DNA from 2 places in the Cysteiniphilum sp. QT6929 genome. Region 2 is predicted to be linked to the other one. Evidence: riboswitches for the same ligand, from Rfam matches in the RefSeq annotation. Region 2 holds a riboswitch; the other holds the start of a gene.
The links. A riboswitch is a leader RNA that binds a small molecule or an ion and turns the genes downstream of it on or off. The one in region 2 is predicted to bind thiamine pyrophosphate.

Region 1: it holds a riboswitch for thiamine pyrophosphate, as region 2 does, so the genes downstream of both, NYP54_RS00890 (PQ-loop repeat-containing protein) here and thiC (phosphomethylpyrimidine synthase ThiC) in region 2, are expected to answer to the same signal.

The regions. Positions count from the first base shown of each region.
Region 1 is NZ_CP103983.1:212,224-215,646, reverse strand. Features, by position in the region: gene NYP54_RS00895 (cation diffusion facilitator family transporter) at 1-628, opposite strand, end outside; gene NYP54_RS00890 (PQ-loop repeat-containing protein) at 724-1,401, opposite strand; TPP riboswitch at 1,427-1,523, opposite strand; gene NYP54_RS00885 (chaperone modulator CbpM) at 1,564-1,848, opposite strand; gene NYP54_RS00880 (DnaJ C-terminal domain-containing protein) at 1,851-2,795, opposite strand; gene NYP54_RS00875 (HesA/MoeB/ThiF family protein) at 2,837-3,423, opposite strand, start outside.
Region 2 is NZ_CP103983.1:1,706,578-1,710,000, forward strand. Features, by position in the region: partial or broken gene sucC (ADP-forming succinate--CoA ligase subunit beta) at 1-75, opposite strand, end outside; gene NYP54_RS07455 (A24 family peptidase) at 257-1,132, shown strand; TPP riboswitch at 1,356-1,459, shown strand; gene thiC (phosphomethylpyrimidine synthase ThiC) at 1,548-3,419, shown strand; gene NYP54_RS07465 (FAD-dependent oxidoreductase) at 3,409-3,423, shown strand, end outside.

The DNA.
Region 1 (3,423 bases), 1.1 Mb from region 2:
CTACTAATTCAGACAATGCTCTATAACACCATTTAACACCCATCTTGCCAATCATAATAGATACGATAATGGCTGCTAATGCATCCATCCACATTAAGCCTAGCATGCTACCGATTAAGCCAACAAGTACGACAACAGACGACCACATATCTGATCGACTATGCCAAGCATTGGCACGTAAGAGATCAGAATCAATGCGATTAGCAGTAACCATCGTATAGCGGAAAAGCCCCTCATTAGCTAAAATCGAGAAAATAGCCGCATAAATGGTCCACTGATCAGGAATCATCAAATCACCTGAAAACCAATTAGATAAAGCATGATAAGTGATGAGTAACGCCACTAAAATCAAAATGATTGATAAGATAACGGTTGCTAAAGTTTCAATGCGTTCGTGCCCATACGGGTGATTATTATCAGCACCTTTGTTGGCGTGTTTGGCTGCGAAAAGCACCATAATATCACTTAATAAATCCGAAAATGAATGCACGCCATCGGCGAATAATGCAGGCGAGCCACCGACTAGACCAATTAACATTTTTAACACTGCTAATCCAGTATTAACAAACATCCCCACAATGGTGACTTTTTTACTTGCTTGATAGCGCTCTACTTCAGAAACTGCCATATTTGCAACCTCTCTACTTAAGCTTATTTTGTGCTTAGCATACTGAAGTTTCTTAATTTGTATATAAAAATACTTGATATAGCACTAATTTAGTACTAATCAATAATCATTCTCAGGCGGTAGTAATAATAGTATTGCCCAACCATGATAAATAGTAGGCTTAAAATCACAATGGGGCTGATAATACTCGGCAGCGGCCAACCAAAGCTTAATGCCGATATTTCATCACAGATAAGTGCGAGCACATTTAATACCAGAAAAATCAAGCTAAATGCTGTGGCATTTTTCTCTTTGATGTTTTTAATAATTTGCGGCAACCAATAAATGGCATAACAAAACATACTAATAAAGCCGATATTTTCTAACATTGCATTGTTTAAATTATGCAAACTTACCAAAGCAATACCTACAGCGATAACAAGTAGGCATAAAATGTGAAAATTATAACTTTGAGCGTGTCTGTTTTTTTGCTGATTTATACTTTTGCTATCACGATATATTTGCCACTGCTGAAATAACAAACATGTCAAAGTCAATATCGTAACTACGCGATATTGCCACTGCAAATCAAAGCCAAATCCATATATCAGATCCAAAACATTAGCAACGACCATCAACAAATGCGTACCATGGCTAATATGTCCAGCTTGACGCTTGAACTGGTTATGAATTATCTGCGGCAAAAAATAAATGCAATAAATAACAAATGATATGTTAATGCTAATATGACCGATCACGCTTTGATCTCCCCCTTGGCTTTCTTTTATATGCATAGGAAGACAGAAAAAGCAGATGCAGAAATGCACTTTATCAACTTCCTACGCTAGGATTAACTAGTTCAGGTACAAAGGGTTAGGTAAAACCTTCTCAGCAAAATGCACCCCTGTTGTTCGGCGGTATTTTAGTACGTATTTTTTAGCTAAACAAGTCTGAAATTAGCGCATGTTTACAGAAACGACCGCCTCTAGTTCTTTTATTTTTTCTCTTAAGCTTAAAATAATTGAAATAGCTGATGAGTTAACATCTAAATCGCGCATCAAACGCATCGCTGATTTAGCTCGGGCAATATCATATGCTGCAACATAATAACTATCTGCTTGGATTTTTGCACTCACTACATCATGCTCAATCCATTCAATAATAATGGTTTGTGGTACACACAGCATCTCTGACAACTCAATGATGCTAATATAGTCTCCTGATACAATCATCTCTGCCATTTTTACGCTCCTAATAAGTCTTTGCGTGGATCAAACGCCATCTCAGTGGCCATATTTTGATAAAAAGCCTTTTGTGCTTCTGATACCGCAGGCGGCAGGATAACATCTAAAACCACATAAAAATCGCCATCTGCCAAACCCTTACCTTTCAAACGCATTTTCTTGCCACTTTGAGTATGCTCTGGCACCTTAAGTTTCATCTGACCATGCGGTGTTGGCACATTAATCTCTGCACCCAATGCTGCCTCCCAAGGTGCTATGGGAATATGGCTATAAATGTCATTGCCAACTACTTTGTATTGCTTATCAGAGTGGACAATAATCTCAAGATATAGATTACCACTTAAACCACCACTGACACCGGCTTCGCCCTGACCTTTTAAACGAATTTGCTGATGATTGCCAACGGCTTTAGGGATTTTCACTTTTAAACGTTTTGTTTTCTCAACAATACGACCCTCTTCATTAACCGTTTGGTACGCAAAGTGTAGCTCACGCTCTATACCAGTTAAGGCATCAGCTACACTAATTTCAACCTTGGTATGCAAGTCCTGACCGTTCATTGCAAAACCTTGTTTACGCCCTTGACGCTCCCTATGCTGTTGACGGAAAAACTCACCAAAAATATCCTCATAACCGCTAAAGTCGCTACCTTGATAAAAGTGCTGCTGGCGATTGCTATGTCCTTGCTGCGTATTGCCACCTTGATGAAAGCCGTCGGCTTTGGCATGTTGCCAATTGGCACCATATTGATCATATAGTTTACGTTTTTCAGTGTCTTTCAGCACTTCATAAGCATCTTGCACTTCTTTGAATTTTTCCTCAGCATTCGCCTCTGTACTGACATCAGGGTGATACTTCTTAGCTAAACGTCGATAGGCTTTTTTAATCTCAGCATCAGTAGCTGTTTTTGCCACCCCTAACAGCTGATAGTAGTCTTTTTCCATAGATCAACTTCCTTTTGTGTGATTTTTATTCTGTTTAATCTCTAATAACATATTTCTTTTTGCTGCTCTTCAAAGTAACGAGCAATACCACCTTCATAGTTATAGACGTTTTCAAAGCCAAGCTCAATGAGCTTTTGTGCAGCCTTTTGACTTCTAATACCTAATTTACAAATCACAATAATTTTTTGCGCCTTGCTCACACCTTCTGGTGTAACACCTTGCAGCACTTGTGCTAATGGTAGATGCTCCACTTTAACATCTAAAGAAGCAATATCAAGCTCCCACCCTTCGCGCACATCGATAATCAGCGCCTCCGGATCAATCTGATATGCCTTTTGCACTTCAATTGTTGCTTTATTATTTTGCTCAAGACCAAAATCATGGGTGACACAGCCTTTGCAATTTGGATTGCGTTTAAATCCATAATTTTGCCAAGTTAATGCATCACTATCAAATATCATTAAATGTTGCTTAATCTCTTTACCTAAAAAGAAATTCACTACCATATTCGCTGCCATCGTGCCAACCACACCGACACTGGCACCTAATACACCTGCTTCTGAACAATTTGGGACTAAGTGAGCCGGTGGTGGCGATGGATATAAACAACGATAACAAGACTTTGTAG
Region 2 (3,423 bases):
ATAACCTTTTGATACCGGTAAGCCGTATTCAGCAAAAAGCTGTTTTGCTTGATATTCATGTAAATTCATATCTTTCTCACTATTTACTTTATGGTTTGTTTAACAAAATTTTCATGTTCTGATCGACACAAAAACGAAAACACCGGCAAGTATATCCTAATATTAATGCTCGGTTAAGCATCAATTACCAAAGTTTTTGTTTTCGCTTTTTTTAATGAGTATATACTCATAGGAAATCTGTTTTTTGAATGTGTTTATGGAATTTTTAAACGAGATAGCACCTATTATTATCATTGCGGCAACCATTATTGCTATTTGTGTTGGCAGTTTTTTAAATGTGGTCATTGCGCGTCTGCCTGAAATACTAGATAAGCAATACAAAGATCAAGCCTATGACATTCTTGATATCTCGCCACCTGATATAAAGGGGAGGTTATCTGAAAATATTCATCGCAGGTCAGCTTGTCCGGCATGTCACCAGCAACTGAAGCCATGGCACAATATTCCTCTTGTAAGCTTTATCTTTTTGCGTGGTAAATGCAGCTTTTGCCGCAGTAAAATATCTTTACTTTATCCAAGTGTTGAATTCATTAGCGGTCTTCTGGTGTTTCTCACGCTGTACTATTTTGGTGTGACGTCTGCGGCATTGTCGTTATGTTTGATGTATTTCTTTTTAATTCCGCTCGCAGCGATTGACCTTAAACATTTTATGTTGCCTGATAATCTAACCTTGCCTTTGTTGTGGCTTGGGCTATTAATAAATTGCACCTTTGTTTTTAGCTCACCAATACAGGCAATATTGGGTGCAGTCCTTGGTTATGGCATATTATGGCTCGTATTTTGGGTGTTTAAATTCATTACCAAAAAAGAGGGCATGGGCTATGGTGACTTCAAATTAATGGCAGCCCTTGGCGCTTGGTTTGGCGCTCCAAGCTTGCTGTTTTTAATATTCACCAGTGCGGTGATCGGTATTGTGTTTGCTATTGTCATAAGCTTAATAAAGCGACGAGGAACTTCTCTGATTCCTTTTGGTCCATCCATTGCATTTGCTGGGATATTGTATCCTTTTATCGGTCAGACGCTCACTCATGCATATTTCCAAATGTTATACCACTCACAAACCATTTTATAGTATTACTAGCATTGAATTTTCTGCACTTTTGAGCAATTCTATTTTGACAATAGTCCTAGCTATTGCCTGCGATATAATTGCTCAAAAGGCTCAAAAACTTCTTCGTCATTGAACACCGCAAAATGATTTACGAGCGGTATATTCCCACATTTCTAGATAAGATTTATGTTAAGAGCAAAATCTAGCAGTAGACACCTCCGAAAAATTACTTTAGGATAAATCGCGTTTACAACAGGGGTGCCGTTGGCTGAGAGCAAAATGCAAGTTTTGTAACCCTTTGTACCTGAACTAGTTAGTACTAGCGTAGGAAGTTGTTATAACGATTTGTATTTTGTACTGTGCTCAAAATGATTGGCGCGATATATCACAAAAAGTTTTCCTACGCATGTAAAAGGCAAAATCTAAGGAGCCATACATGCCACAGCATAAAAAAACAGCATCAACTAGCGACAAAGCGTCATTGACCTTATCGGCTGATTTACAAGCAGCCTATCCTGCATCGAGCAAAAAATATCTTAAGACGGATGATAATCTTCACGTGCCTTTTCGCTATATTACCCAGAGCGATACACTAACCGAGCAAGGGCGTGTGCAAAATCCTGAGATTGCAGTATATGATACCTCAGGCAAATATAGTGATGAGTCTTACAAGCATGATTTGGTTGAGGGTCTACCCAAACTGCGCCAAGCATGGATTAAAGACAATAATGAGATCGAAACATTAGAAGACTTTAGTGCTGAGTTTACCCATACACAAAAAGACTTAGCATTTCCCAAGCGTGCTAAGCCATTAAAAGCAAAACAAGGCAACAATGTCACACAAATGCATTATGCGCGTCGCGGCATAATCACCAAAGAAATGCACTATGTTGCACTGCGTGAGAACTTAAAGCGTGCAAATGCGCATATTCAAGATCCTATTTTACTTAAGCAGCATCCTGGTGTTGATTTTGGCGCAAACATTCCCAATGAGATAACGCCTGAGTTTGTGCGCCAAGAGATCGCTTTGGGACGCGCGATTATTCCAAGCAATATCAATCATCCAGAAATGGAGCCGATGATTATAGGGCGAAATTTCAGTGTCAAAATCAATGCCAATATTGGCACATCTGCGGTGAGCTCCTCAATTGCTGAAGAAGTCGAAAAAATGGTGATCGCAACGCGTTGGGGTGCCGATACAGTGATGGATTTATCAACGGGTAAAAACATTCATCAAACGCGTGAATGGATTATTCGTAACTCACCTGTGCCCATTGGTACGGTGCCAATTTACCAAGCGCTCGAAAAAGTCGACGGTCAGGCAGAAAAACTGACATGGGAGATCTTTCGCGATACCTTGATTGAACAAGCTGAGCAGGGGGTGAGTTATTTCACCATTCATGCTGGTGTGCGTTTGAAATATATTCATCTAACTGCTAAGAGACTAACAGGTATTGTCTCGCGCGGTGGCTCAATTATTGCCAAATGGTGTATTGCGCATCACAAGGAGAGCTTCATCTACACCCACTTTGATGAGATTTGTGAAATTATGAAAGCCTATGATGTTGCTTTTTCTCTAGGTGATGGTTTGCGTCCAGGCTCTATTTTAGATGCCAATGATGAAGCGCAATTTGCTGAGCTTGAGACTCTGGGTGAGTTAACCAAGCGCGCGTGGGATCACGATGTGCAGGTGATGATTGAGGGACCAGGGCACGTGCCGATGCAAATGATTAAAGAGAATATGACCAAAGAGCTTAAGGATTGCTTTGAAGCACCGTTTTATACATTGGGTCCCTTGGTGACGGATATAGCACCTGGTTATGATCATATTACATCAGCGATAGGTGCTGCACAAATTGGCTGGTATGGTACCTCAATGCTCTGTTATGTGACACCGAAAGAGCACTTAGGGTTGCCGGATAAAGAGGATGTACGCGAGGGTATCGTTACTTATAAATTAGCAGCGCATGCAGCTGATTTAGCTAAGGGTTTTCCTGCGGCACAAATTCGCGATAATGCCTTATCAAAAGCCCGTTTTGAGTTTAGATGGCAAGATCAGTTTAATTTAAGCCTTGATCCACAAAAAGCACAGAGCTTCCACGATCAGACATTGCCAAAAGAAGGGCATAAGCTTGCACATTTTTGTTCGATGTGTGGGCCTAAGTTCTGTTCGATGAAAATCACTCAAGAAGTGCGTGATTATGCTAAAGAACATAAGCTTGATTTAGTGGATGTTGCAAACAAAGGCATGCAGCAGAAAAGTGAGGATTTCTTAGCGCAAGGCGCTGAAATTTATCATGTCGAATAGCATG